DNA from 3 places in the Pseudomonas azerbaijanorientalis genome. Region 1 is predicted to be linked to each of the others. Evidence: predicted binding sites of a transcription regulator. Region 1 holds the regulator's gene; each other region holds the start of a gene.

What was found. Region 1 encodes FliA, which starts transcription of late flagellar genes. Its sites were predicted from a motif close to CTAAAGTTTNNNNNNNNNNNGCCGNTAA; they were not measured.
Region 2: KSS91_RS23520 (flagellar protein MotY) is a predicted target of FliA. The motif match lies at 5,605-5,632, and genes of this name have one in related genera.
Region 3: KSS91_RS22565 (methyl-accepting chemotaxis protein) is a predicted target of FliA. The motif match lies at 1,919-1,946, and genes of this name have one in related genera.

What each region holds. Positions count from the first base shown of each region.
Region 1 is NZ_CP077078.1:4,674,036-4,683,745, reverse strand. Features, by position in the region: gene flhF (flagellar biosynthesis GTPase FlhF) at 1-161, shown strand, start outside; gene fleN (flagellar synthesis regulator FleN) at 278-1,108, shown strand; gene fliA (RNA polymerase sigma factor FliA) at 1,105-1,845, shown strand; gene KSS91_RS20860 (chemotaxis response regulator CheY) at 2,013-2,384, shown strand; gene KSS91_RS20855 (protein phosphatase CheZ) at 2,406-3,194, shown strand; gene KSS91_RS20850 (chemotaxis protein CheA) at 3,243-5,504, shown strand; gene KSS91_RS20845 (protein-glutamate methylesterase/protein-glutamine glutaminase) at 5,553-6,683, shown strand; gene KSS91_RS20840 (flagellar motor protein) at 6,683-7,423, shown strand; gene motD (flagellar motor protein MotD) at 7,439-8,329, shown strand; gene KSS91_RS20830 (ParA family protein) at 8,373-9,161, shown strand; gene KSS91_RS20825 (CheW domain-containing protein) at 9,288-9,710, shown strand, end outside.
Region 2 is NZ_CP077078.1:5,255,871-5,265,580, reverse strand. Features, by position in the region: gene KSS91_RS23555 (molybdopterin oxidoreductase family protein) at 1-1,207, shown strand, start outside; gene grxD (Grx4 family monothiol glutaredoxin) at 1,305-1,646, shown strand; gene bfr (bacterioferritin) at 1,828-2,304, opposite strand; gene KSS91_RS23540 (bacterioferritin-associated ferredoxin) at 2,503-2,721, opposite strand; gene KSS91_RS23535 (peroxiredoxin) at 3,034-3,636, shown strand; gene rnt (ribonuclease T) at 3,818-4,495, opposite strand; gene pyrC (dihydroorotase) at 4,492-5,538, opposite strand; gene KSS91_RS23520 (flagellar protein MotY) at 5,698-6,603, shown strand; gene KSS91_RS23515 (argininosuccinate synthase) at 6,733-7,950, shown strand; gene KSS91_RS23510 (hypothetical protein) at 8,093-8,803, opposite strand; gene KSS91_RS23505 (response regulator transcription factor) at 9,276-9,710, shown strand, end outside.
Region 3 is NZ_CP077078.1:5,052,688-5,062,397, forward strand. Features, by position in the region: gene KSS91_RS22560 (PepSY domain-containing protein) at 1-127, shown strand, start outside; gene KSS91_RS22565 (methyl-accepting chemotaxis protein) at 180-1,805, opposite strand; gene KSS91_RS22570 (transporter) at 2,077-3,099, shown strand; gene KSS91_RS22575 (hypothetical protein) at 3,311-4,177, shown strand; gene KSS91_RS22580 (TylF/MycF/NovP-related O-methyltransferase) at 4,174-4,896, shown strand; gene KSS91_RS22585 (LysR family transcriptional regulator) at 5,043-5,939, opposite strand; gene KSS91_RS22590 (SDR family NAD(P)-dependent oxidoreductase) at 6,062-6,820, shown strand; gene KSS91_RS22595 (multidrug/biocide efflux PACE transporter) at 6,899-7,336, opposite strand; gene KSS91_RS22600 (LysR family transcriptional regulator) at 7,427-8,281, shown strand; gene KSS91_RS22605 (RNA polymerase sigma factor) at 8,380-9,615, opposite strand; gene KSS91_RS22610 (YciI family protein) at 9,617-9,710, opposite strand, start outside.

The sequences.
Region 1 (9,710 bases):
TGACCGATGGCCCGCGGATTCCGGATGATCTCCATCTGCCGCGCCGTCATCAGTTGGTCAGTCGCGCCGTCAGTGTGCAAATGCAGGAAGAACCCAGCGAAGAAGCCATGGCTGACATGTTCGCTGACATCTACCACAGCCCGACCAAGCAGGTTGGCTGAGGTAATAATGAATCGTTTTTGTACCTACATCGATGGTCTGCCATGCATTGTTCCGTTTGTGAACGCGCAGCCAGTAATGTGGCCTCCGTCTATGCAAGACAAGGTAAAGAAATAACATGGGCAGCATGCATCCCGTACAGGTGATCGCGGTGACCGGCGGCAAAGGTGGCGTCGGGAAAACTAACGTGTCAGTGAACTTGTCCCTGGCTTTGGCTGAGCTTGGCCGGCGCGTCATGCTGCTGGACGCCGACCTGGGACTGGCGAACGTCGACGTTCTGCTGGGCCTGACACCCAAACGTACCCTGGCCGACGTGATCGAGGGCCGCTGCGAACTGCGCGATGTACTGCTGCAGGGACCTGGCGGCATCCGTATCGTTCCGGCCGCATCCGGCACTCAGAGCATGGTGCATCTGAGTCCTGCGCAACACGCGGGCCTTATCCAGGCCTTCAGTGATATCGGCGACAACCTCGACGTATTGGTGATCGACACCGCTGCGGGCATTGGTGAGTCGGTCGTCAGCTTCGTTCGTGCAGCCCAGGAAGTGCTGCTGGTGGTGTGCGACGAGCCGACCTCGATTACCGATGCCTACGCCTTGATCAAGTTGCTCAATCGCGACTACGGCATGAACCGCTTCCGCGTCCTGGCCAACATGGCCCAGAGCCCGCAGGAAGGGCGCAACCTGTTCGCCAAGTTGACCAAGGTCACGGATCGCTTCCTCGACGTCGCCCTACAATACGTCGGCGCGGTGCCCTACGACGAAAGCGTGCGCAAGGCTGTGCAGAAGCAGCGCGCCGTCTACGAGGCCTTCCCGCGTTCCAAGTGCTCGCTGGCGTTCAAGGCCATCGCGCAGAAGGTCGATACCTGGCCGCTGCCTGCCAACCCGCGCGGGCACCTGGAGTTTTTCGTCGAGCGTCTAGTGCAGCAAACAGCAGGACCTGTTCTATGACAGCCAGCGGTTACAACCTCTACAAAAAATCGGCTCGTGATGCGCAGTACGAGCTGATCGAGCGTTACGCGCCGCTGGTTAAACGCATTGCTTACCACTTGCTGGCGCGTTTGCCGGCCAGTGTCCAGGTCGAAGACCTGATCCAGGCCGGGATGATCGGCCTGCTTGAGGTATCGACCAAATATGACGCCAGCAAAGGCGCCAGTTTCGAGACGTACGCGGGCATTCGAATCCGCGGCGCCATGCTCGATGAAGTGCGCAAGGGGGATTGGGCGCCACGTTCGGTCCACCGCAATACGCGCATGGTCAGCGACGCCATTCGCTCGATTGAAGCGAAAACCGGCCGTGACGCTAAAGATCACGAAGTTGCGGCCGAACTCCAATTGAGTCTCGACGATTACTACGGAATTTTGAACGACACCCTGGGCAGCCGGTTATTCAGTTTCGACGATCTGTTGCAGGACGGCGAACACGAAGGGCTGCACGAGGATGGCGCGAGTGCTCATACCGAGCCGTCACGCGATCTGGAAGATGAACGCTTCCAGGCTGCGCTGGCGGATGCGATTGCCAATTTGCCGGAGCGTGAGCGACTGGTGTTGGCGCTGTACTACGACGAAGAGTTGAACCTCAAGGAAATCGGTGAGGTCCTGGGGGTCAGCGAATCGCGGGTCAGCCAGTTACACAGCCAGTGCGCGGCCCGCTTGCGGGGGCGTTTGGGGGAGTGGCGAGCGCGCTGAAGGCAGTGTGGGGACACTGCGAAAGAGGCTGGTGTGGTGTTGAGCTGCGCCGGTCCCGATCTGTTGTGCTCCAGACAGTCATTGAGTGCTTTGCCGGATTGATTGAAATGGCGCGTCCAGGTGCTGGGCGCGTTTAAGACTGCTTGGAGGTCGAATTGGACAAGAACATGAAAATCCTCATCGTTGATGACTTCTCAACGATGCGGCGGATCATCAAGAACCTGCTGCGTGACCTTGGGTTCACCAACACCGTCGAGGCCGACGATGGCACTACCGCCATTCCGGTGCTCAACAGCGGAAGCATCGACTTTCTGGTAACGGACTGGAACATGCCAGGTATGACTGGCATCGATCTGCTGCGTCACGTGCGTGCCGATGAAAAGCTCAAGCACCTGCCGGTGCTGATGGTGACCGCTGAAGCCAAGCGTGAGCAGATCATCGAAGCGGCCCAGGCCGGCGTTAACGGCTATGTGGTCAAGCCCTTCACGGCCCAGGCGTTGAAAGAAAAAATCGAGAAGATTTTCGAACGCATCGGTTGATGAGTGCGCCACGGGGGAGCTATGGGCAATAACGAAACTTCATTGGGCGACTTTGAATCGACCCTGAAAAAACACGCCGTCGAATTGGTCGAGAGCCTTGAAAAAGGCAAGTTCGGCGACGCGGTGCAATTGATCCATGAGCTCAACCAGACCCGAGACCGCGGCCTGTATCAGGAAGTGGGCAAGCTCACTCGCGAACTGCATAGCGCGATCGTCAATTTCCAGATTGACCCGCACATGCCGCAAGCCGAAGAAGTGTCGCAGATCACCGACGCCACCGAGCGCCTGGGCTATGTGGTCAAGCTGACCGAGGCGGCGGCCAACCGCACCATGGATCTGGTGGAAAATGCCACGCCGCTGGTCAACAGCCTGGCGGACGAAGCCCAGGCCTTGAGCACGGACTGGGGGCGCTTCATGCGTCGTGAAGTCGGTGCCGAAGAGTTTCGTGAACTGGCCCGTCGGGTCGACGGCTTCCTGGCACGCAGCGGCACGGACAATCGCGCGGTGTCGGGCAACCTCAACGACATCCTGCTCGCCCAGGATTACCAGGACCTCACGGGGCAAGTGATCAAGCGTGTGACCCAACTGGTCACCGAAGTTGAAAGCAACCTGCTCAAGCTCGTGCTGATGGCCAGTCAGGTGGACCGCTTTGCGGGCATCGAACATGACCGTGAAGCGATGCTTGCGCAAAAAGATCCACAAAAACATCTCTCTCAGGGTGAAGGTCCGCAGATTCATGCCGATAAAAGAGAAGACGTTGTGTCCGGTCAGGACGATGTGGACGATTTGCTATCCAGCCTGGGATTTTAGAATTTTAGGTATTTTGGGTTTTTAGACCTGTTAGGAGCACCCCCCCTGATGAGCTTCGGCGCCGATGAAGAGATCCTTCAGGATTTCCTGGTTGAGGCCGGCGAGATTCTAGAGCAACTGTCCGAGCAACTGGTCGAGCTGGAAAGCCGTCCGGATGATGCGGATTTGCTCAATGCAATTTTTCGCGGTTTTCACACTGTAAAAGGGGGCGCCGGCTTCCTCCAGCTCAACGAACTGGTGGAGTGCTGTCACATCGCCGAGAACGTGTTCGACATCCTGCGCAAGGGTGAGCGTCGCGTCGACTCGGAACTGATGGACGTGGTTCTCGAAGCGCTGGACGCGGTGAACGGCATGTTCAGCGAAGTCCGCGAGCGCAGCCCGATCACGGCTGCGACACCTGAACTGCTGGCGGCGCTGGCCCGTCTGGCCGAGCCGCAATCGGCTGACGAAGAGGTTACTGCACCTGTCGCCGCCGTGGTTGAAGCGCCGGTGGCTGAAGCCGATTCCGGCGATATTACCGATAACGAATTCGAGCAATTGCTGGACTCGCTCAATGCCGTCAAGGCACAGGCCGAGGCGCCGGCGGTTGCCCACGCACCTGCAAGCGAAGCACCTGCAAGCGACGAAATCACCGATGCCGAGTTCGAGTCGTTGCTCGATCAGTTGCACGGTAAAGGCCAGTTTGCCGTCGATGCGATTGCGCAGGCTCCGGCTGCGCCAGAAGCACCGAAAGCGCCGGGCGACAGTTCCGATATTACGGACGACGAATTTGAAGCACTGCTCGACCAGTTGCATGGCAAGGGCAACTTTGCTGTCGAGGCACTGGAGTCCGCCATTGCTTCGGTGCCTGCACCTGCTGCCCCAAGCGCGGTGGCGGCTGGCAGCGATCTGATTTCCGATCACGAGTTCGAAGCGCTGCTCGACGAATTGCATGGCAAAGGCAAGTTCAGCGAAGTCGGCACCGCGACGGCGGCCAATGGTTCGAGCGCTGCAGTTGCGGCACCGGCACCGGCAGCCAAGGCTGTGGCGCCCAAACCTGTGGCCAAGGCCCCCGAGCCAAAAGCCGAGGCCCCGGCCGCCGCTGCACCGGCTGCTGCCCGCGCCCCGGCCGCGCCACCGGCGGAAAAGCCGGCGAGCGAAGCCGAGACCACCGTACGGGTCGATACCGCGCGTCTGGACGAGATCATGAACATGGTCGGCGAGCTGGTGTTGGTACGTAACCGCTTGGTCCGCCTGGGTCTCAACAGTGGCGACGAAGCCATGTCCAAGGCTGTATCGAACCTCGACGTGGTCACCGCCGACCTGCAAACCGCGGTCATGAAGACCCGGATGCAACCGATCAAGAAAGTTTTTGGGCGCTTCCCGCGCCTGGTTCGCGACCTGGCTCGCCAGCTCAAGAAAGAGATCAACCTGGAGCTGGTCGGCGAAGAAACCGACCTCGACAAAAACCTCGTCGAGGCCCTGGCCGACCCGCTGGTCCACTTGGTGCGCAACGCGGTCGACCACGGCATCGAGTCGCCGGAAGAACGCGAAGCCTCGGGCAAGGCCCGTGGCGGCAAGGTGATTCTGGCGGCCGAGCAGGAAGGCGATCACATCCTGCTGTCGATCTCCGATGACGGTAAAGGCATGGACCCGAATGTCCTGCGTTCCATCGCGGTGAAACGCGGCGTGATGGACAAGGATGCGGCCGATCGACTGAGCGACACCGAGTGCTACAACCTGATCTTCGCCCCGGGTTTCTCGACCAAGACCGAGATCTCCGACGTGTCGGGTCGCGGCGTGGGCATGGACGTGGTGAAAACCAAGATTTCCCAGCTCAACGGTTCGATCAACATCTACTCGGCCAAGGGCCAGGGTTCGAAGATCGTCATCAAGGTGCCGCTGACCCTGGCGATCATGCCGACGCTGATGGTCATGCTCGGCAACCAGGCGTTTGCGTTCCCGCTGGTGAACGTCAACGAGATCTTCCACCTCGACCTGTCGACCACCAACGTCGTGGACGGCCAGGAAGTGGTGATCGTGCGGGACAAGGCGTTGCCATTGTTCTACCTCAAACGCTGGCTGGTCAGCTCCGCCGCTCACGAAGAGCAGCGCGAGGGCCATGTGGTGATCCTTTCGGTGGGCACACAGCGAATCGGCTTTGTCGTCGATCAACTGGTGGGCCAGGAAGAAGTGGTCATCAAGCCATTGGGCAAAATGCTCCAGGGAACGCCGGGCATGTCCGGCGCCACCATTACCGGTGACGGCCGCATCGCGCTGATTCTCGATGTTCCGAGCATGCTCAAGCGTTACGCCACCCGGCGTATTTGATTCTGCTGGAGCGGGGCGCCTGGCCTCGCTCCATCTAATGGAGTGTTTATGGCAGTCAAAGTCCTGGTGGTGGACGATTCGGGGTTTTTCCGCCGCCGCGTCTCGGAAATTCTTTCAGCGGATTCCAATATCCAGGTCGTCGGTACGGCGACCAACGGCAAAGAGGCGATCGATCAGGCGCTGGCCCTCAAGCCCGACGTGATCACCATGGACTACGAGATGCCGATGATGGACGGCATCACTGCCGTGCGGCACATCATGCAACGCTGCCCGACCCCGGTCCTGATGTTCTCCTCACTGACCCATGAAGGCGCCCGGGTCACCCTCGATGCGCTGGATGCCGGCGCCGTGGACTTCCTGCCGAAGAATTTCGAAGACATCTCGCGCAACCCCGAGAAGGTCAAGCAACTGCTGTGCGAGAAGATTCTCAGCATTTCGCGCAGTAATCGTCGTGTCAGTCACTACAGCGCTCCGGCGCCTGTCGCTGCGCCAGCGCAGACGCCTGCGCCTTCCAGCGTGGGCAGTTTTGCCAGCAGCGCGCCCGCGCGTCCGGCACCGGCACCGATTCCGGCGCGTGCGCATGCACCCGCTACGTCGTCGCCCGCGCCAAAACGCAAAAACTACAAACTGGTGGCCATCGGTACGTCCACTGGTGGCCCGGTGGCCCTGCAACGGGTGTTGACCCAATTGCCGGCCAACTTCCCGGCCCCGATCGTGCTGGTCCAGCACATGCCGGCCGCCTTCACCAAGGCCTTCGCCGAGCGCCTGGACAAGCTCTGCCGCATCAGCGTCAAGGAAGCCGAGGATGGTGACATCCTGCGTCCGGGCCTGGCGCTGCTGGCGCCGGGTGGCAAGCAGATGATGATCGACGGTCGCGGCGCGGTGAAAATCCTCCCGGGTGACGAGCGTCTCAATTACAAGCCGTGCGTGGACATCACCTTCGGTTCGGCAGCCAAGTCCTACGGTGACAAAGTTCTGGCGGTCGTCCTGACCGGCATGGGCGCCGATGGCCGCGAAGGCGCGCGCCTGCTCAAGCAGGGCGGCAGTTCGATCTGGGCGCAGGACGAAGCCAGTTGCGTGATCTACGGCATGCCGATGGCCATTGTCAAAGCTGAACTGGCCGACGCGGTGTACAGCCTCGACGACATTGGCAAGCACCTGGTCGAGGCCTGTATCTGATGGATGTTCTAAGCCTGATCGGCATCATCATGGCCTTTGTCGCGATCATCGGCGGCAACTACCTTGAAGGCGGTCATCTGGGCGCCCTGGCCAACGGCCCGGCAGCGTTGATCGTGCTCGGCGGAACCATCGGCGCGGCGCTGCTGCAATCACCGATGAGCGCCTTCAAGCGCGCCATGCAGATCCTCGCCTGGATCCTGTTCCCGCCGCGCGTCGACCTGGCCGGTGGCATCGACCGCGTGGTGAACTGGAGCCTGACCGCTCGCAAGGAAGGTTTGCTGGGGCTTGAAGGCATCGCCGACGCCGAGCCTGACAATTACGCCCGCAAAGGCCTGCAACTGCTGGTCGACGGCGCCGAGCCGGAAGCGATCCGCAGCATTCTGGAAGTGGATTTCTACACCCAGGAAAGCCGCGATATCGAAGCGGCCAAGGTCTTCGAAAGCATGGGCGGTTACGCGCCGACCATCGGCATCATCGGTGCGGTGATGGGCCTGATTCACGTCATGGGCAACCTGGGTGATCCGTCGCAACTGGGTAACGGCATCGCCGTGGCCTTCGTCGCCACCATCTACGGCGTGGCCAGTGCCAACCTGGTGCTGCTGCCGATTGCCGCCAAACTCAAAGCCATCGCGCTGCGCCAGTCGCGTTATCGCGAAATGTTGCTGGAAGGGCTGCTGTCGATCGCCGAAGGTGAAAACCCTCGTTCCATCGAGTTGAAGCTTCAGGGCTTCATGGATTGATGGGAGACATGGATCATGGCACGTCGTCGCCAGCATGAAGAACACGTCAACCACGAACGCTGGCTGGTGTCCTACGCGGACTTCATCACCTTGCTGTTCGCCTTTTTCGTGGTGATGTACTCCATCTCTTCGATCAACGAAGGCAAGTACAAGGTCATTTCCGAGGCGCTGGTCGGGGTCTTCACCGATTCCGATCGTTCGCTCAAGCCGATCCCCATTGGTGACGAGCGGCCGAAGACCGTGACCCCGGCCAAGCCGCTGGTCAAGGACAGTGACCAGGTCGATGCCGGTGTCTCCGGCGCCAGCGATCCGCTCAAGAGCATCGCCGACGACATCAGCGCGGCGTTCGGTGACCTGATCAGCTCCAACCAGATGACCGTGCGCGGCAACGAGTTGTGGGTCGAGATCGAGCTCAATTCCAGCCTGTTGTTCGGCAGCGGCGATGCCATGCCCAGCGACATCGCGTTCAGCATCATCGACAGGGTCGCAGCGATCCTGAAGCCGTTCGACAACCCGATCCATGTCGAAGGTTTCACCGACGATCAACCGATCCGCACCGCGCAGTATCCGACCAACTGGGAGCTGTCCTCGGCCCGCTCGGCCAGCATTGTGCGCATGCTGGCGATGCAGGGGGTGAACCCCGGTCGCCTGGCGTCGGTGGGCTACGGCGAGTTTCAGCCGGTGGCCAACAACGCCACCGCCGAAGGCCGCGCACGCAACCGTCGCGTGGTGCTGGTGGTGTCGCGCAACCTCGATGTTCGCCGCAGCCTCACCGGCACCGGAACCGCCCATGCGCAACCGGATGCCGCATTGAAGCGTGCTGGCACACAAACTGCACCGACCCCGGTCAAGTCGCCGGTACGAGAGAACGCCGTCAATTCTCCGTCACCGGCATTAACACGTTGAGCTATTTCTCGGCCGATCCGTTCGGCCGGGAGGAACAATCCGAATGAGAGTCTGGGCAGTCGCCAATCAAAAGGGTGGTGTCGGTAAAACCACTTCCTCCATCGCTTTAGCCGGGTTGCTGGCCGAGGCGGGCAAGCGCGTGGTCGTGGTCGATCTCGACCCCCACGGCTCCATGACCAGCTACTTCGGCTACGATCCCGACAGCCTGGAACACAGCAACTACGATCTGTTCCTGCACAAGGGCAACGTGCCGCAAGGCCTGCCGGGTCAACTGTTGCTGTCGACCAGCGACGAACGCATTTCCCTGTTGCCGTCCAGCACTGCGCTGGCCACCCTCGAGCGCCAGTCGCCGGGGCAAAGCGGTCTGGGCCTGGTGATTGCCAAGAGCCTGGCGCAACTGTGGCAGGACTTCGATTACGCCGTGATCGACAGCCCGCCCTTGCTCGGCGTGCTGATGGTCAATGCCTTGGCGGCGAGCCAGCAACTGGTGATCCCGGTGCAGACCGAACACCTGGCGGTCAAGGGCCTCGAGCGCATGGTCAACACCCTGGCGATGATCAACCGCTCGCGCAAGCAGGCATTGCCATTCACCATCGTGCCGACCCTGTTTGACCGCCGCACCCAGGCGTCCCTCGGAACCTTGCGCGTGCTGCGCGACAAATTCCCCGAGGAAATCTGGCAAGGCTATATCCCGGTGGACACGCGCCTGCGCGATGCCAGCCGTGCCGGGCTGACGCCTTCGCAGTTCGACGGCAAGAGTCGTGGCGTTCTCGCTTACCGTGCGTTGCTCAAGCATCTGCTGGCAGCGCAACTTGTTGCGCAGGTGGCGTGACATGACCTCGATCCCTGTAGGAGCGAGCCTGCTCGCGATGGACGTCAACGATGACGCGGGAAACCTGGCACCCCGTGGCGCTCACAGGTTCATCGCGAGCAAGCTCGCTCCTACAAGTGAGCGCTCATGAATCGACTGGTAAAGACAACATCGCGCCCGCAACTGGCGTTGCAGTCGTATCTGGATAACTTGCTGCAAGACGCAACCGAGGAGATGGCCGAGGTTGTCGAAGCGGTGAGCGTCGTCGAAGAGCAAGGCGTGCTGGACGAGTTCCAGGCTGCCGTTCTCGAAGAACAGGCCCGGGATGCGCAGCAATTCGCGGTAGCAGCCACTGCGGTGACTGCGCCTTTGGCCAGGACTTCCATCGTCGTGATCGATGCACCGGAACCTGTTCTGGCACCGATATCGACCATTGCGCCTTTGTTGCAAACCCTGGTGGCTCCGATCGAAGAGGCCGAAGTTCTGGAGACTCCTGTTATCGAGGAGCCTCAGGTACTTGTGCCGCCCGTCGTCGAAGTGCACCTGCCACCAAGCAATACGCCGCCACCG
Region 2 (9,710 bases), 580 kb from region 1:
CATGGGCGTCTCGACCCAAGCCTTCGGAACACTTTGTCACTGGGCGGTGCAGTTGATCAATCTGGTCACCGGCAACCTCGACCGCGTGGGAGGTGCCTTGTGCACCGAGCCGGCGGTGGATCTGGTGGCGACGACTTCGGGCGGACATTTCAATCTGTGGCAGAGCCGGGTTTCCGGGCGCCCGGAATACGCCGGAGAACTGCCAGTCTCTGCGCTGGCCGAAGAAATGCTCACCGAAGGAGAAGGGCAAGTCCGGGCGCTGATCACCGTGGCGGGCAATCCGGTGCTGTCCACGCCCAATGGCCGAAAGCTCGAGCAGGCACTGGACGGGCTGGATTTCATGGTCAGCATCGACCTGTACATCAATGAAACCACGCGCTACGCCGACCTGATCCTGCCGTCCACATCGGCGCTGGAAAACGATCATTACGACACTACATTCAACCTGTTCGCGGTGCGCAACGTCAGTCGTTTCAACCGCGCAATCCTCGCCAAACCCGAAGGGGCATTGCACGACTGGGAGATCTTCGTCGGGCTGGCCAAGGCATTTGCCGCCAGGACCGGCAAAGAGTTGAAACCTACCATTGCACCGGCGCAAATGATCGATCGCGGCCTGCGCATGGGGATGTACGGCGACACTTCAGAGTTCAAGCTGTCATTGGCGACTTTGTTCGATCATCCCCATGGTGTCGATCTGGGGGCGCTCAAGCCCAACCTGGCACCACGCCTGAAGACTGCCAATCAACGCATCCAGGCCGCACCGGCGGCGATTCTCGCTGACCTGGCGCGCTTCGCTGCCTTGAAGGCGCCGGCCGCCGACGAGTTGTTGATGATTGGCCGCCGGCATGTACGCAGCAACAACTCATGGATGCATAACTATCATCGGTTGGTGAAGGGCAAGCCTCGACACCAGTTGCTGATGCATCCGGACGATCTGGCCAGTCGCGGGCTCAGTGACGGACAGCGCGTTCGGGTCAGTTCGCGGGTGGGTGTGATTGAGGTCGAAGTGCTGGGCAGTCTTGATATGATGAAAGGCGTGGTCAGCCTGCCGCACGGCTGGGGCCACGCGCGGCCGGGCGTGCAAATGTCGATTGCCAGCAGCCAGCCGGGCTCCAGCGCCAACGACCTGACCGACGAATGCCGGATTGACGAACTGTCGGGAAATGCCGCGCTCAATGGCGTGCCAGTGACCGTGGCGGCGGCTTGAATCAGTCTGACGGAGAGACCGAGCAGGGCGCTCGGCTTTCCGTTACAATGCGCCACCGTGCCGACCCATGAGTCGGAAAGTTCAGCCGAGGTGCTCCATGGATATCATCGAAACGATTAAAGAGCAGATTGCCAACAACACCATTCTGCTTTACATGAAAGGCTCGCCAAATGCCCCGCAGTGCGGCTTCTCCGCGAAAGCTGCGCAGGCCGTGATGGCGTGTGGTGAAAAGTTTGCGTACGTGGACATCCTGCAGAACCCGGAAATCCGCGCCAACCTGCCAAAATACGCCAACTGGCCAACCTTCCCGCAACTGTGGGTTGCCGGTGAGCTGGTCGGCGGTAGCGACATCATGACTGAAATGGCCGCTGACGGTTCGCTGCAGAGCCTGATCAAGGACGCCGCCGCCAAGGCCGCTGCTCCAAAGACCGAGGCCTGATTCGCTTCCTGTAGGAGCGAGCTCGCTCGCGATGGTCTAAAGAACGCCGCGGGAAACCAGATTTCCAGCGTTATCGTTGGCCACCATCGCGAGCAAGCTCGCTCCTACAACGGCATAAAAAAGCCCCGCCACTCGAAAGAGGGCGGGGCTTTTTATTGCATCGAAATTAATGGCCCGGAACTTACTCGTCTTCACCCATCTGCGATTGCAGATAGTTTTCGATACCGATCTTGTCGATCAGGCCCAACTGGGTTTCCAGCCAGTCGATATGTTCTTCTTCAGACTCGAGGATATCTTCAAGCAGCTCACGGCTGCCGAAGTCGCCCACTGTTTCGCAATGCGCGATGGCTACCTTAAGGTCGGCATGGCCGGTTTTCTCGATACGCAGGTCGCACTCGAGCATTTCCTTGGTGTGTTCGCCGATGTGCAGCTTGCCCAGGTCCTGAACGTTCGGCAGGCCTTCAAGGAACAGGATCCGCTTGATCAGCTTGTCCGCGTGCTTCATCTCGTCGATGGACTCGTGGTACTCGTGTTTGCCTAGCTTGTTCAGGCCCCAATCTTCGTACATGCGCGCATGCAGGAAGTATTGATTGATCGCGACCAGCTCATTGGCAAGGATCTTGTTGAGATGCTGGATGACTGTAACGTCGCCTTTCATGATGGGGTCCTGCCCTGTATTAGCTGTCAATAGAACAGAGTTTGAGCCGCGTATTTAATAGTGTCAAACCTAAGTTATTGAAACTTAAATGAAAATTAATCGGAATAAGAATGTTTGTGTTCCGCGTCTAGAGCATAACTAGTTGATTTTGAGGCATAAAAAAACCGGACATATGTCCGGTTCTTTGAAAATCGATACTCAAGCGGCTGTAAATTCTGCTGGATAGGGAATTGCAGCCTGGGCCGTTTGCAGTTTGGTCAGGGTCTCTCGGACCACTTCCTTGGCGAGGCAGGCACATTTGCCGCATTGACTGGCAACGCCGGTAGCTACGCGGACTTCCTTGTAGCTGCAGCATCCTTCATAGATCGCATCGCGGATTTGACCGTCGGTGACGCCAGTGCAGAGGCAGACATACATAAGGAAGGACCGTCGCTGATTGTGACTCAATTGCGATGGATCTTAATGTTAACGAGAATGATTGTCAAAGTGGTTTCAGAGTACTTTTCGTCATAAGCGGGGGGCGGCTGACGAACGGTCAATATGGCAAACCGGCGATACAAAACCGTCGGGGATTTCATCGTACCGGGAAAAAACAGCTAAGCCAGCTCAAATACGCGGTGTATGATGGCCGGTCTTTTGCGACCGGGGTTCGTGTCACAGGGCTGTCGCCTCAGGGTGGCAGGCTGATGCGAAACCTGTTTCTCACGCTATTACACCAGGAGATATCCAATGAGCGTACTCGTAGGCAAACAAGCCCCTGACTTCACCGTACCGGCCGTACTCGGCAATGGCGAGATCGTTGACAGCTTCACCCTGTCTTCGGCGATCAAAGGCAAATACGGCCTGGTGTTCTTCTACCCGCTGGACTTCACCTTCGTTTGCCCGTCCGAGCTGATCGCTCTGGACAACCGCATGTCCGAGTTCAAGGCGCGCAACGTTGAAGTGGTCGCCGTGTCGATCGACTCGCACTTCACCCACAACGCCTGGCGCAACACCCCGGTCAACAATGGCGGTATCGGCGAAGTTCGCTACACCATGGCTGCCGACATCAAGCAGGAAATCATGAAGGCCTACGACGTTCAGTCCGCTGATGGCGTAGCGTTCCGTGGCGCGTTCCTGATCGACGACAAAGGCGTTGTCCGTTCGCAGATCATCAACGACCTGCCGCTGGGCCGTAACATGGAAGAGCTGCTGCGTCTGGTCGACGCTCTGCAATTCCACGAAGAGCACGGCGAAGTCTGCCCTGCCAACTGGAAGAAAGGCGACAAAGGCATGAACGCTTCGCCAGAAGGCGTAGCGGCTTACCTGACCGAGCACGCTGCCGCTCTGTAAGGCGCACGCTGCAGGTAAAAAAAAACCGGCCATCGAGGCCGGTTTTTTTATGCGCGGGATAACGCCGGGACTGTGTAGGAGCGAGCTTGCTCGCGATGACCTCAAGAACACCGCTGGGTGTCAGATTCCCCGCGTTATCGTTCACGACCATCGCGAGCAGGCTCGCTCCTACAGAAAGCCATCAATCGTTGAAGTCTTCCCAGCCACCCATCTGTTTCCAGCGATTGACGATGCCGCAGAACAGCTCTGCCGTCTTTTCGGTGTCGTAGCGGGCCGAGTGGGCCTCGCGACCGTCGAAGTCGATGTCCGCTGCCTGACACGCCTTGGCCAGCACGGTCTGGCCGTATGCCAGGCCCGCGAGTGTCGCAGTATCGAAACTGGAGAACGGATGGAACGGATTGCGCTTCATGTCCAGACGCGCAACCGCCGCATTCAGGAAGCCCAGGTCGAAGCTGCTGTTATGCCCGACCAGGATCGCCCGTTTGCAACCGTTGGCCTTGAGTGCCTTGCGCACGCCGCGGAAGATATCGTTGAGAGCAGACTCTTCACTCACGGCCATGCGCAGCGGGTGATCGAGCTTGATCCCGGTGAATTCCAGGGCGGCCGCTTCGATGTTCGCGCCTTCGAATGGCTCGACCCGGAAGAAGTAGGTGTGATCCGGGTAGACAAAACCCTTTTCATCCATGGCGATGGTGGTCGCGGCGATTTCCAGCAGGGCATCGGTGGCGGAGTTGAAGCCACCGGTTTCTACGTCGACGACAACCGGCAGGTAACCACGAAACCGTGCGGCCATTGGATGACGGGAACCGCCACCGCCGCCATTGCCTTCCAGTTCGTCGTCGAAATGGTCTTCACTCACGCGTGTTCCTCCAGCAGGCGCCAGCGCAGTTTTTCACCGGCGCGCAGCGGGATAACGGTCAGCTCGCCAAACGGCAGGCTGGCAGGGGCGGTCCATTCTTCGCGGACCAGGGTGATGCGATCGGTGTTGGCCGGCAGACCATAGAAACGCGGGCCGTTGAGGCTGGCGAAGGCTTCGAGCTTGTCCAGAGCATTGCGCTGTTCGAACGCTTCGGCGTACATCTCGATCGCCGCATAAGCGGTGTAGCAGCCGGCGCAACCACAAGCGGCTTCCTTGGCGTGCTGGGCGTGGGGGGCCGAGTCGGTGCCGAGGAAGAATTTTTCACTGCCGCTGGTGGCGGCGTCGAGCAGGGCTTCCTGGTGCGTATTGCGCTTGAGGATCGGCAGGCAGTAGAAATGCGGCCGAATCCCGCCCACCAGCATGTGGTTGCGGTTGTACAGCAGGTGATGCGCGGTGATGGTCGCGCCAACGTTGGCCGAAGCCGAGTTGACGAACTGCACGGCTTCAGCGGTGGTGATGTGTTCGAACACCACCTTGAGGGTCGGGAAACGCTCGACCACACGACGCATGTGCTCGTCGATGAAGATTTTTTCGCGGTCGAACACGTCGACATCGCCACGGGTGACTTCGCCGTGGATCAGCAACGGCATCCCGACTTCGGCCATGGCCTCGAGTGCAGGGAAAATCTTGTCGATGCTGGTAACACCAGAGTCCGAGTTGGTGGTTGCGCCGGCCGGGTACAGCTTGGCGGCGTGCACGAATCCGCTGGCCTTGGCCTCACGGATCTCTTCAGGCTGGGTGCGGTCGGTCAGGTACAGGACCATCAGCGGCTCGAACAGGCTGCCGGCCGGGCGGGCAGCGAGAATCCGCTGGCGATAGCCGTCGGCTTCAGCCGCGTTGCGCACCGGCGGAACCAGGTTGGGCATGATGATGGCGCGGCCAAAGGTGCGCGCGACATCCGCGACGGTATTGGTCAACACGGCACCATCGCGAAGATGAATGTGCCAGTCGTCGGGACGCAGCAGGGTCAGGCGGTCGGACATGAGGGGATTCCAGGCGGGTCAAACTCAAGGGAATGCTACCGGAAAAGACTCTTGCAGGCACTCGCTATCAAGTTTTGCCGCAAGCTTCCGATATCCAACGGGTATGCCGTAAACATGTGTGTGTCGGTCTTTTTGTTGTAGAAGCCAGTGGAGCCTCCCGTGCGCCAGCGTTATTTAGCCTTGCTCAGTGTGTTTGCCAGCCTTCCTGCGATGGCGCTCACTTTTCAGACCCGCCTGGAGAGCATTGAGTGGACGGTCGAAGGCGACAAGTTCGAATGCCGCCTGACGCAGCCGATTACCGACTTCGGTTCGGGGGAGTTCGTGCGCAAAGCCGGTGAGCAGGCAACGTTTCGTCTCAAAGCCTATAACCCGATGATGGGCGGAGGTTCGGCGACCTTGCTGGCGGCTGCCGCACCGTGGCAACCGGGGCGTGAGGATATAAACCTGGGCACGGTGAGAATCGGTAGCGGCAACGTGTTGTTCAACAGTTCACAGGTGCAGGCCGGACGCCTGATCAGCGGTCTGATGGACGGTCGCAGCCCGGTGGTTCGCCATTCCTCGGGAGATGGCCGGGTGTCGGAAGTGCGCTTGCTGCCGGTCAGGTTCACCCAGGCGTTTGCCGATTATCAAGGCTGCGTGGCCAAACTGTTGCCGCAGAACTTCGAGCAGGTGAAACAATCCCAAATCGGCTTCCCTGGCGGCGGTATCGAGCTCGACAATGCCGCGAAAGCCAAGCTGCAGGTCATGCTGGAGTACATGAAGGCTGATCCGACGGTCAATCACATCGAGCTCGACGGTCACTCCGACAACAGCGGCAACCGCCTGACCAATCGCGACCTGTCGCGGCGCCGGGCCCTGGCAGTGATGGAGTTCTTCAAGGCCAACGGCATCCAGGAGTCGCAAATTACCCTGCGTTTCCATGGCGAACGTTATCCGCTGGCGCCCAATACCAACAACGCCAACCGTGCGAAGAACCGTCGGGTAGCGGTACGCCTGGAGCGGGGAGCGCCCGCGGAACAAGTTGCCCCGCAAGCGACGAAAGCGGTCACTTCGGCAACTTCCTGACCCTTAAGTCATCGTCGCGCTCTCGACAGATTCTGTCGCTTGGTCGTCATAAGCTGTCGCGCCTCTGTAAATTATCCTGCATGAGCGGTAGACTTCACGGCTTTCCGTAGAACCCCGTGGAGTGATGGCATGGCGGACGTAAACAAGGTCGTTCTGGCGTATTCCGGCGGCCTGGACACTTCGGTGATCCTCAAGTGGCTGCAGGATACTTATAACTGTGAAGTGGTGACCTTCACCGCTGACCTGGGTCAGGGCGAAGAGGTCGAACCTGCACGCGCCAAGGCTCAGGCCATGGGCGTCAAAGAGATCTACATCGACGACTTGCGCGAAGAGTTCGTGCGCGATTTCGTTTTCCCGATGTTCCGCGCCAACACCGTTTACGAAGGCGAGTACCTGCTGGGTACTTCCATCGCTCGTCCGCTGATTGCCAAGCGCCTGATCGAAATCGCCAACGAAACCGGCGCTGACGCCATTTCCCATGGCGCCACCGGCAAGGGCAACGACCAGGTTCGTTTCGAGTTGGGCGCGTACGCCTTGAAACCTGGCGTGAAAGTGATTGCTCCCTGGCGCGAATGGGACCTGCTGTCCCGTGAAAAGCTGATGGACTACGCCGCGAAGCACGCGATCCCGATCGAGCGTCACGGCAAGAAGAAATCCCCGTACTCCATGGATGCCAACCTGCTGCACATCTCCTATGAAGGCGGCGTGCTGGAAGACACCTGGACCGAGCACGAAGAAGACATGTGGCGCTGGACCGTTTCCCCGGAAAACGCTCCAGACAAGCCGCAGTACCTGGAGCTGACCTACCGCAACGGCGATATCGTCGCGCTGGACGGCGTCGAAATGACTCCGGCCACCGTACTGGCGACCCTGAACCGTATCGGTGGCGAGCACGGTATCGGCCGTCTCGACATCGTCGAGAACCGCTATGTGGGCATGAAGTCCCGTGGCTGCTATGAAACCCCTGGCGGCACCATCATGCTGCGTGCCCACCGTGCGATCGAATCGATCACCCTGGACCGCGAAGTGGCTCACCTCAAAGACGAGTTGATGCCCAAGTACGCCAGCCTGATCTACACCGGCTACTGGTGGAGCCCTGAGCGTCTGATGCTGCAACAGATGATCGATGCGTCCCAGGTCAATGTGAACGGCGTTGTGCGCCTGAAACTGTACAAGGGCAATGTGATCGTCACTGGCCGCAAGTCCGATGACTCGCTATTCGACGCCAACATCGCGACATTCGAAGAAGATGGCGGCGCATACAACCAGGCGGATGCTGCGGGCTTCATCAAGCTCAACGCCCTGCGCATGCGCATTGCGGCGAACAAAGGCCGGAAGCTGTTCTGAGACCTTTGAACTCGTGATGGATACCTGACCTCGTCCTCGACGAGGTCAGGCTCCTGAATATGGGGTGTGATGCCAGGTACTGCGTTGTCGGGTGTGCCGCTGACGGTTTCCTGTCTTTCTCCTTCCGATGGTCTGTCCTGTTCTACGCATTGTTGTTTGCCGGTTGGCCGGCTTGATCAATTACCGTCAACCTTTGCGAGACGGGATTGTAGGCAATGTAAAAGGCAGAGCAGTGCTTCCTGGTCTGTCTGGAATGTTTGAGCGCACTGGCCTTCAGTAAAGTCTCTGAAATGGCACTAGTGACAAACAGAATCACGTACGCCATTTTTTCCCGTGGCTTCTGGATTTTTTCCAGCAGCGTTTCAAATTCGACCTCCTTGTTCATACCGCGTGTATCAACGATGCACAGGTCTTTTACAAATTCCGGTAACTGAAGTTGATGCTGAACGAAGACGGTGCTGTGCAGACCAATCTCCGTTGGCGGGTCATGTGCACCGCAGGGCGACCGAGCTGGCTGCTGGCCATTCGATGGCCTTTCCAAAGCGGGATTCGCGGGCGACTTCCCGGACGCTTTTTTTTCCGACCGCCCAGCATCTTCCATCGCTTTCATGAAATGTTTTCCCTTTTCAAAGTCGGAAGGCGCATACAGTGACCGGTAGTTGAAGTTGAGTGTCGCGAAAAAAAGCAAAAGTAAATAAAACGGAAAGCTGATCAGAAACCAGACATAGAGTTCTCTTTCCTCTTGATCAAGGAAGGGGAGAGAAACGGCGGCCGAAGTTTCAGAGAGTGTTGCGAATATCGCAATGATTGTCATCGGGTTGGTGATTATCTTTCTGCCATGTTCTGTACTCATGTTGAATTCTCATTTTTTGAGTGTTTTTTTAAGTCTGTTTGATGAGACTGTTTTGGGTTTTTTTATGATTGCTGGTGGTGCTTTAATGATTGCTCAAAAAATATAATTCGCTGTAAGAGTAATTGGATGTCTGGCGTGTGATATTTCTGGTGTGAGTGTTGAGTGCGAAAATATAAGTTACGTTCTGGCGCAGAAGTAAATATTTGTGTTTGTCAGGGCCCGGTTGTTCACGCTGGCTTTTGGAAAATTCTGGTTGTAAATCGATAGGGCCGATTGCTGAAAACTGCGCCACCATGACGCCGATACAGTTTTCAATTCATTCCGCTCGAGGGATTTTTGTAGGAGAAATCCGTGTTGTTTGTAGGGTATGTCTCTTGGTGTGGGTGGTTGGAAGGGGCGACATGCCATGGGTGAAACGACTAGGCTATTGTGCGGGCTCTAAAAATTCGAACAGCGAAAATTGGACTTGCCCATGAATAAAGTGCTGATCGTGGATGATCACCCCGTCATTCGTCTTGCGGTACGTATGCTAATGGAACGTCATGGCTACGAAGTTATTGCAGAAACCGATAATGGTGTGGATGCACTGCAACTAGCCCGTGAACTTACGCCGGATATTGTCATTCTGGATATCGGGATTCCGAAGCTGGACGGATTGGAAGTCATCGCGCGTTTGTCTTCGACCTCAATGCCGATGAAAGTGCTGATCCTGACTTCCCAGGCGCCGGGGCATTTTTCCATGCGTTGCATGCAATCCGGTGCGGCCGGTTATGTCTGCAAACAACAAGACCTGACGGAGTTGCTCAGTGCAATAAAGGCCGTATTGTCAGGCTACAGTTACTTTCCCAATCAAGCCTTGCATACCGTGCGTTGCAGTTTGGGGAACGCCAGTGAGGCCGACATGGTT
Region 3 (9,710 bases), 380 kb from region 1:
CGAGCTGGATAACCATTTCAACGGTTACGAGTATGAGATCGAGTTGCGCGACGCCAAGAACGTCGAGTGGGATGTGGACATCGATGCCTCTAACGGCAAGGTCCTGGAAAACAAGCAAGACAAGTAATCACAACCCACACAAAAGCCGCACGCTCTGACGATCGTGCGGCTTTTTGCGTTTAAGCGCTCAGGCGCGCCGTCACCTCGTTCAACTGCCCCGACAAGCCGTGCAGGTTGTTGCTCGCCGCTTCGGTGCGCTGCACGTTGTCAAGGTTAGTGCTGGCGATGCTGGTGATCTCGGTGAGGTTGCGCGAGATGTCTTCGGCCACCGACGTCTGTTCTTCGGCTGCGGTGGCGATCTGCCGGTTCATGTCGCGGATGGCTTCCACGGCCAGGGTGATGCGTTCGAGCATGGCGCCGGCCTCGGTCACCTGCTGCACGCTTTCTTCGCTGCGCGACTGACCGCTTTCAATCGCCTGGGCTGCTTCGATAGCACCGGTCTGCACGGTTTGAATGATCTGGTTGATCTCGATGATCGACGCAGCCGTGCGCTGGGCCAGGCTGCGGACTTCATCGGCCACCACGGCAAAACCGCGCCCGGCCTCACCGGCGCGGGCCGCCTCGATGGCCGCGTTGAGCGCCAGCAGGTTGGTCTGTTCGGCGATGCCGCGAATCACTTCCAGGACCTTGCCGATGCGCCCGCTGTCGGTTTCCAGTTGGCGGATGACCGTGGCGGTGTTGGCGATTTCGCCACGCATTTGGGTGATGGTGTGGATGGTGCACTGCATGACTTTTTCGCCCTGCTGGGCGGACTGGTCGGCATCGTCGGCGGCCCGCGCCGCTTGCGCGGCATGACGCGCCACTTCCTGCGCCGTGGCGGACATTTCGTTCATCGCCGTGGCCACCTGATCGGTGCGGTTGAACTGCTCGTTGGTGCCGCCGGCCATCACGGTGGCGATCGAGTTCAACTCACCGCTGGCGCTGTCCAGGTCCGACGCGCTGCGCTGCAAACGGCTGAAGGTTTCGGCGAGGAAATCGCGCAGGGTGTTGGCGGCGATCGCCAGTTTGCCCAACTCATCCTGACGGGTGCTGGCCACGCGCTCGGCAAGACGACCCTGGCTGAGTTGCGCCACGTATTCGATCAGTTTGCGGATCGGTTCGACCAGGTTGCGGTTGACCAGCCAGAGGCTCAGCAGGCCGATCAACAACCCCGAAACCAGCATCACGACAAGCCCCAGCAGCACCGTGCGATCGGCGGCGGCGCTGATCAAGGTCGACTGTTCGGCGCCTTGCTTGCGCAACTCGCTGACCAGTGCGCTCATCTGATCGCTGGTCGCACGATCTACGCCTTTGACCGCGGTATCGCCCACCGTCGGATCACCACCGGCGGCCACGAACGCGTCCCGCCCCTTCTGATACGCCGCGCCCAACTGGCGATGTTCGTCACGCAAGCGCTCGATGCGGCTCTTGAGTGACGGCTCGATGCCCTTCTGCGCGGCCAGTTCGCCGAGGATGTTTTGCACATCACGCTGACGGTCTTCGAATTGCCCCCAGTACTTGCTCAGGTCCGCCGGTTGCTTGCCGCGCAACAGGACGTTTTTCCACTCTTGCACCTGCACCTTGAATTGCAGGTTGGCTTCATCGATCAATTGCGAGGTATGCAGCGGGCCCTCGATCAGATTGGCGTAACTCTGCACGCCACTGGACAAGAAGTGAAAGCACGCCAGGGCGATCAACAGCATCGCCAGCAGGCTGCCACTCAGCAGGGCGAGAATTTGTGCTCTCAAGGACTTTTGCAAAAGCATCGATGGGTACTCATGACAGGAATGAGGCACGCCCAAAAAAGGCGTGAAAGGTGTCCGGACATCCCTGTCTGCGGTCTCGGCCGAGGCCTGCGGCGCGCAACTTAACCCAAGCGTGATCGGCGTGCCAGAGCGATTCTTTAGAAAAAACCGACCACCGGTAGAGCATTCGTTTGCGTTATTTTCCCGTCACAAAAACGTCATCCAGGCTTGCGATGATGCCGCTCAAGTGAACCTGTAAAACACGCGACAGGCGCCTCCCTTGCGAGTCCTAATGAACCACAGCATCGATCACAGTCATCGCGATACGGATCTGTTCGGCCTGCTTTACGGTTTCAGTTTTCGCCCCGGTGAGGCCGGTCGGGAAATCAACTCCGCCCAAGCCTTGCAGTACCTGCAACAACCGCAAAGCGACGAACAGTTTCTCTGGCTGCACCTGAACCTCGCGCACGCCGCGTGCGAGCGCTGGATGAAAAGCCATCTGCAATTGCCCGAGGAATTTTTCGAGGCGCTGCACGAAGGTTCGCGCTCGACGCGCATCGAGCATGTCGACTCCGCGTTGCTGGCGGTGGTCAACGACGTGGTGTTCAACCTCAGCAACATGGTCTCCTCGGATGTCTCGACCTTGTGGGTGTGCGCCCGCAGCCGGCTGATCATCAGCGCCCGTCTGCAGCCGCTGCACTCGGTGGACAAGTTGCGCTCGTCGGTGAAGGCCCGGGAATGCTTTCGCTCCCCGCTGGAGCTGCTGGTGCATCTGCTGCGCGACCAGGGTGAAGTGCTGACCCAGATCGTGCGCAAGACCAGCCAGAGCGTGGACCAGATCGAAGACGAGTTGCTCTCCTCGCGCCTGTCGACCAACCGCGCCGAGCTGGGCGCCAATCGCCGGGTGCTGGTGCGCTTGCAACGGCTGCTGGCGCTGGAGCCAGGCTCATTGCTGCGCCTGCTCAACCGGCCGCCGCAATGGCTGCAAAAGGAAGACGTGAAGGAGCTGCGCAAATCCACCGAGGAGTTTGCGCTGATCATCAACGACCTCACGGCGCTGGGTGAGCGGATCAAGCTGTTGCAGGAAGAGATCGCCGCCAACATCAACGAACAGACCAACCGCACGCTGTTCACCCTGACAGTGGTGACGGTGCTGGCGCTGCCGATCAACATCATCGCCGGTTTCTTCGGCATGAACGTCGGCGGCATTCCGCTGGCCGATGACCCGCAAGGATTCTGGATCCTGGTGGCACTGGTCGCGACCTTTACCGTGATTGCCGGACGCTGGGCGTTTCGCAAGCAGCAGGATTATTAGGATCAAAAGATCGCAGCCTGCGGCAGCTCCTACAGGGCGCACAACCTCATCCCGGCCAGTGTCTGAGCCGGGATTTCTTTGTGTGGCAAACGCATTTCATCGCAAATTCAGGGGTTTGCGCTGTTATTGATCCGTCACCCGTCAGATTGCACTTCAGTTTGCTAACGTGTGGCCGACTCTTAAGAGACTCGATGTATTCAGGAGTGGAATCGTGAATCTGTACATCAATCAGCTTCAACACAAAGCTGACTTCAAAGAAGCCATCTACGCCGGCGATATCTTCCTGAACACTCAGCTGCGCGCCGCCAAAGAGCTGTGTGCGTTCGCCCAGGAAAGCATCACGGCCGCCTTCGATGGCGAAACCAACCACCAGGCGCTGCACACGCTGATGCCGGTGCAAGAGTTCGTGGTGCTGGTGACTCGCCTCAAGGGGCAGTTCACCAACAGCCTGCGGGCCAAGGAGCTGATCCGCAGTTTCACCGACGAAATCGGTGCCACTCCCGAGGAATTCATATTCGACGTACCGCGCATCCGTGTCGTGCCCAACTACGACTACCTGCACGCCGGCGTCAGCTATGCCTACAAGCCTCATCGCGATACCTGGTACGGCGGAGTCGACTGCCAGATCAATACCTGGATGCCGGTCTACACGATCCAGCCTGACCAGACCATGATGATCAACCCGGCCTACTTCGACGCCCCGGTGCAAAACACCTCGGCGCAGTGGAGCCTGGCCGACTGGATTGGCGTACAACGCCAACGCGCCCAGGACAACATCAAGGAAGAGGCGCGCCAACACCCGGTGCCCACCGAAGCCATCAACACGGCCTCCGAACTGCGCGTCGCCGGCAACACGGGTGAGATGTTGGTGTTTTCAGGCTCGCACCTGCACGGCACCGTGCCCAATTACACGCAACAGACCCGCTTCAGCGTGGACTTTCGCCTGATGCACCTCGACGACATCAGGCACAAGCGCGGCGCGATTAACGTCGACAGCGCCTGCCCGGATGTCGGCGCCGGTTTCAAAGACTACTTCCACGTCCACGACTTTTCGAATTTCCGAGGAATCCCGCAATGACCAAGCGTCGCATCACGCCCGCCGAGGCCCAGTACAACGAAACCCGTACCAACGTCCTGAAACGGGTCGATGCCGAATACGTGGCCGAGGCTCCGTTCGTCTTCGCCAACCGCATTGGCGTAACCGCCGCGCTGTCGCGCATGGAACTGTTCAAGAAGGTCGCCGAAGTACCGGGCGCGATCATTGAATGCGGCGTGTACAAGGGCAACTCGTTGATGCTCTACATGCACCTGTCGATGATTCTCGAGCCCTACGCGATCAACCGTTCGATCGTGGGCTTCGACACCTTTGAAGGCTTCCAGAGCATCGACAAGAAAGAAGACCCGGCCGACGTCAACGAGACCATGTTCGCCGACACCGACCAGTCGCTGATCCAGGACATGATCGACGCCAACGACCTGTTGCGCCCGGTCAATCGAATCCCGCGTTGCGAGCTGGTCAAGGGCGACATCGTCAAGACCGTACCGGAGTGGGTCAAGACCCGCCCGGACCTGGTCGTGGCCATGCTGATCCTCGACACCGACCTGTACGAGTCGACCAAAGTCGCGCTGGAAACCTTCCTGCCGTACATGCCCAAAGGCGCGATCGTGGTGCTCGACGAAGTCGCCTACCGCAACTTCCCGGGCGAAACCAAGGCCCTGCGTGAAGTGCTCGACCTGAACAAGATCGAACTCAAGCGCCTGCCGTTCGATTCGTGCGTGGGTTACTTCCACGTCTGATCGAAAGACCTGGAAACTGGTGCAAAAACCTGTGGGAGCGGGCTTGCTCGCGAAAGCGGTGTGTCAAACAGCAATGATGTTGACTGCCACGCCGCCTTCGTCGGAACGCCGCCCGGAGCAAGCCCGCTCCCACAAATGGGCCAGTTTCAGACTTCTGAGCGGATCACTTCCCCCAGCCAGTCCATGAACACCCTCACCCGCAACGGCAAATGCCGCTGCCGGGCATAGAGCAGCGACGCCTCCATGGACGGCGCATTGAACGGCGACAACACCTCGACCAGTTCACCGCTTTGCAGGTATTGCTGCATGCCCATTCGCGGCGCCTGAATCAGGCCGAAACCACCCAGGCAGGCGGCCTCATAGGCATCGGTGCTGTTGACCGTGACACTGCCGGCCATCGGCAGTCGCTGCACCTGCCCCTTGTCGACGTACACAAAGCCTTCCGAACGCGCGCCCAGCACACCGACGTAATGCACCAGCCGATGCCGTGCCAGATCCTCCAGCCGCTCGGGCACGCCATAGCGCTGCAGATACGCAGGGCTGGCGCAATTGACCATACTGAAGTCACACAGATGTCGCGCCACCACCGATTGGTCCGGCTGGGCGCCGATGCGCAGCACGCAATCGAAACCTTCGGCGAGCAGATCGACCCGGCGGTCGGTGCTGCTGATTTCCAGCTCAAGCAGCGGGTGCTGTGCCATGAACGCCGGCAGGCGCGGCATGACCACGCGACGGGCGAGAATGTTCGGCAGGTCGATGCGAATGCGCCCCACCAGCGACGCCTCGTCCTGGCGAAACAAGCCCTCGATCTCGTCCATGTGTGACAGCAGGTCCTTGCTGCGCTCATACAACACCAGGCCATCCTGGGTCGCCTGGACCTTGCGCGTGGTGCGTTGCAACAGCCGGGTGCCGAGCAATGCCTCCAGCGCCTGCACATGCTCGGACACCGTTGATCGAGGCAGCCCGAGGCTTTCGCCGGCCTGGGTGAAACTCGACATCTCGCTGACACGGACAAAGGTGCGCAACAGTTCCAGTTTGTTCATCAGCCTGCTCTTTAATTGTTCGGCTTATCCGACCAGTGATTCCGGTTTCGCTCTGTTTATCACCCCTGTGCGGATAAATAAACTTCCTCACATCAACCGCCCACTGCACTTGAGGAAGTCCCATGAACCGTAAAATCGCACTGATCACCGGCGCCAGCCGCGGCCTCGGCAAAAACGCAGCCCTGCATCTGGTCGCCCAAGGCATCGACATCATCGGCACCTACAACAGTCGCGCCGATGAGGCCCAGGCACTGGTGGCCGAGATCGAAAGCCTGGGCGGTCGCGCCGTCATGCTGCAACTGGACGTTGCCCGGAGTGAAAGCTTCAGCGCCTTCGCCAGCGAAGTCGCGAAGGTCCTGCACAGCCACTTCGAGCGCGAGCGTTTCGATTTTCTGGTGAACAACGCCGGGATCGGCCTGCACGCCAACTTCGTCGACACCACCGTCGAACAGTTCGACCAGTTGGTGAACATCCAATTCAAGGGGCCGTTTTTCCTCACGCAGAGCTTGTTGCCATTGCTCAATGACGGCGGGCGCATCATCAACATTTCCAGTGGCCTGACCCGTTTCAGCCTGCCGGGCCACAGCGCCTACGCGGCGATGAAAGGCGCGATGGAAGTGTTGACCCGCTACCAGGCCAAGGAACTCGGGGCGCGCAACATCGCGGTGAATATCCTCGCACCCGGCGCGATTGAAACCGATTTCGGCGGTGGCGCCGTGCGCGACAACCCCGGGTTGAACACCCTGGTGGCGAACAACACCGCCTTGGGTCGCGCCGGTTTGCCGGATGACATCGGCGCTGCGATTGCGCTGCTGCTGGCGCCGGGCAGCCAGTGGATCAATGGCCAGCGCATCGAGGCGTCGGGGGGGATGTTTTTGTAAGATCAAAAGATCGCAGCCTGCGGCAGCTCCTACATCGATTGGGTGTAGGAGCTGCCGCAGGCTGCGATCTTTTTTTCGTTACTGCGCGCAAGACTGGCGCACGACCACCCGCTCCCGAACCACGTCATACACCCAGTGGTACACGTAGGTGTACGGCAGGAAGAACAGCAACACACCGATATCCAGCAGGAACGCCTGCCACAGGCTGACATTCAGCCACCAGGCAATCAGCGGCACGCCAAGCGCGACCAGACCGCCTTCGAACAACAGCGCATGCACCACGCGGACCCAGGCGTTGTGGGCGATGGCGAGGCGCTTGAGCACCCGGTCGAACATCCCGTTGAAGACCACGTTCCAGGCCAGGGCCAGGGCGGCGATGAGGACGGTGACCATGCCCATTTCCAGCATCGGCTTCTTCATGATCCAGGCCAGCAGCGGGGTACAGATCAGGATGGCCAGCAGTTCGAAGCCGATGGCCTGGAAAATACGTTCAGTAATGGATTTGTTGGCGCTCATGGCCGAATTCCCTTGAGTGACTGTGGTTGCCATGATCTGTCATCACACCGATACTTCATAACCAATAACCATCGATCAAGGCGATAGTTCATGGCCTCTCACGAAGTGTTGCTGGCGTTTGTCGAAGCCGCGACCCAAGGCTCGTTTTCCGCCGCGGCGCGCAAGCTGGGCCGCAGTCAGTCGACCATCAGCGCGGCGGTGGCCAGCCTGGAAATCGACCTCAACCTGACGCTGTTCGACCGCAGCAGCCGCAAGCCCGGGCTGACCCCGGCCGGACGCGTCATGCTGCAACGGGCCGAAGACATCCTGGCCGCCAGCAGTCGCCTGGAGATGAGCGCCCGCCAACTGTCCCAAGGGGTGGAAGCGAAGCTGACGGTGGCGCTGTCCGATACCTATCAGTCGGACCGTTTCGAGGCGTCACTCAGTGCCTTTGAACAGCGTTACCCGGACCTTGAACTCGAATGCCTGATCGCCGAATGCGATGACCTGGTGTCGCTGGTGCAAAGCGGCCGGGCGCAGATTGCCTTCGCCGAAATGCAAGACAGTTACCCGCCGGACCTGGTCAGTTCGACCGTGGACGAGCGCACGGAAATCGCCCTGTTCGTGTCCCCTACCCACCCGCTGGCAAGGCTGGACTACGTCGATCAGGACGTACTGCAGCAACACCGCGAACTGCGCCTGGCGACCATCGTCAATCCCTATGAAAGTCGGGCGAAGGGCCGCGTCTGGTCGGCACCGAGTTATCTGATGCTGCTGGAAATGGCCCAGGGCGGATTCGGCTGGGCGCCGTTGCCCCGTTGGCTGGTGGAGCGCTTCGGGCCCGGCACCCTGCAGGAACTGGTGGTGCGCGGCTGGCCGAAAACGGTGTCGGTGGATGCGTTGTGGTCGCGGCTCAATCCGCCGGGGCCGGCGGGGAGCTGGTTGCTGGGCAAGATGCTGGAATAGCGGTGTGGCCTTCGCGAGCAGGCTCGCTCCCACAGGGATTAACAACGCAGCCCCCTGTGGGAGCGAGCCTGCTCGCGAAGAGGCCAGCCAACATCACATCAATCCAGCGCCTTGAGCCTGTCTTCAATAAACCGCCGCTCCGGCTCCTGCCGGGTCAACTCCAGTGCCCGTTCCCACGCCACCCGCGCCTCTGGCTTGCGACCCAATTGCCGACAAAACTCCGCCCGCGCCGAATGCGCCAGGTGGTAATCCAGCAGTTCGCCCCGCGCCAGAATGGCGTCGACCAGCGTCAGCCCCGCCTGTGGTCCATCGCGTTGGGAAATCGCCGCCGCACGATTCAACTCGATCACCGGCGACGGCACCGCTCGCAGCAGCACGTCATACAGGCCGACAATCTGCGGCCAATCGGTTTCCCCCGCCGTCGAGGCTTCGGCATGCACTGCCGCGATGGCCGCTTGCAGGCAATAGGGCCCGAATCGCCCCGTGCCCAGCGCGTGCTCGATCAGCGCGCAGCCTTCAGCGATCAACCCGGCGTCCCACAGCGAACGGTCCTGCTCGTCGAGCACAATCAACTCGCCGCTCGCCGAAGTCCTGGCCGGGCGCCGCGACTCGTGCAGCAGCATCAACGCCAGCAAGCCCATCACTTCCGGTTCCGGCAACAACTCCACCAGCAACCGGCCGAGACGGATCGCCTCGCGGGTCAATTCTTCGCGGACCAGTTCGGCGCCGATGGACGCCGAGTACCCCTCGTTGAACACCAGGTAGATCACCCGCAATACGCTGTCCAGGCGCTCGGGCAACTCCGCCAGCGTCGGCACTTGATAAGGGATTTTCGCGTCGCGGATTTTCGCCTTGGCGCGCACGATGCGCTGGGCGATGGTGGCCGGGGCCGAGAGAAAGGCCCGGGCGATTTCTTCCGTGGTCAGGTCGCAGACTTCCCGCAGCGTCAGTGGAACTTGCGCGTCCGCCGCCAGGGCCGGGTGGCAGCAAGTGAAGATCAGCCGCAGGCGATCGTCTTCCACGTCTTCATCACTCCAGTCTGCCTGTTCCAGCTCCTCCAGCTGCGCGATCAGCAAGGGCTGCGACGCGGTAAAACGGGCACGCCGGCGCAAGGCATCGATGGCCTTGAAGCGCCCGGCGGACACCAGCCAGGCCCGCGGATTGTCCGGCACGCCGTCACGCTGCCAGCGTTCGACCGCGATGAAAAACGCCTCGTGCAAGGCTTCTTCGGCGAGGTCGAAATCACCGAGCAAACGAATCAAAGTCGCAAGAATGCGCCGCGACTCTTCGCGATAGACCCGCTCCACCTGCGCCTGAACCGGCAGCCCTGGCATCTTAAGGATTCAGCTGCCGAACGGGGCGCACTTCGACACTGCCGACCCGGGCCGCCGGAATGTTCCCGGCGACCTGGATGGCTTCGTTGAGGTCC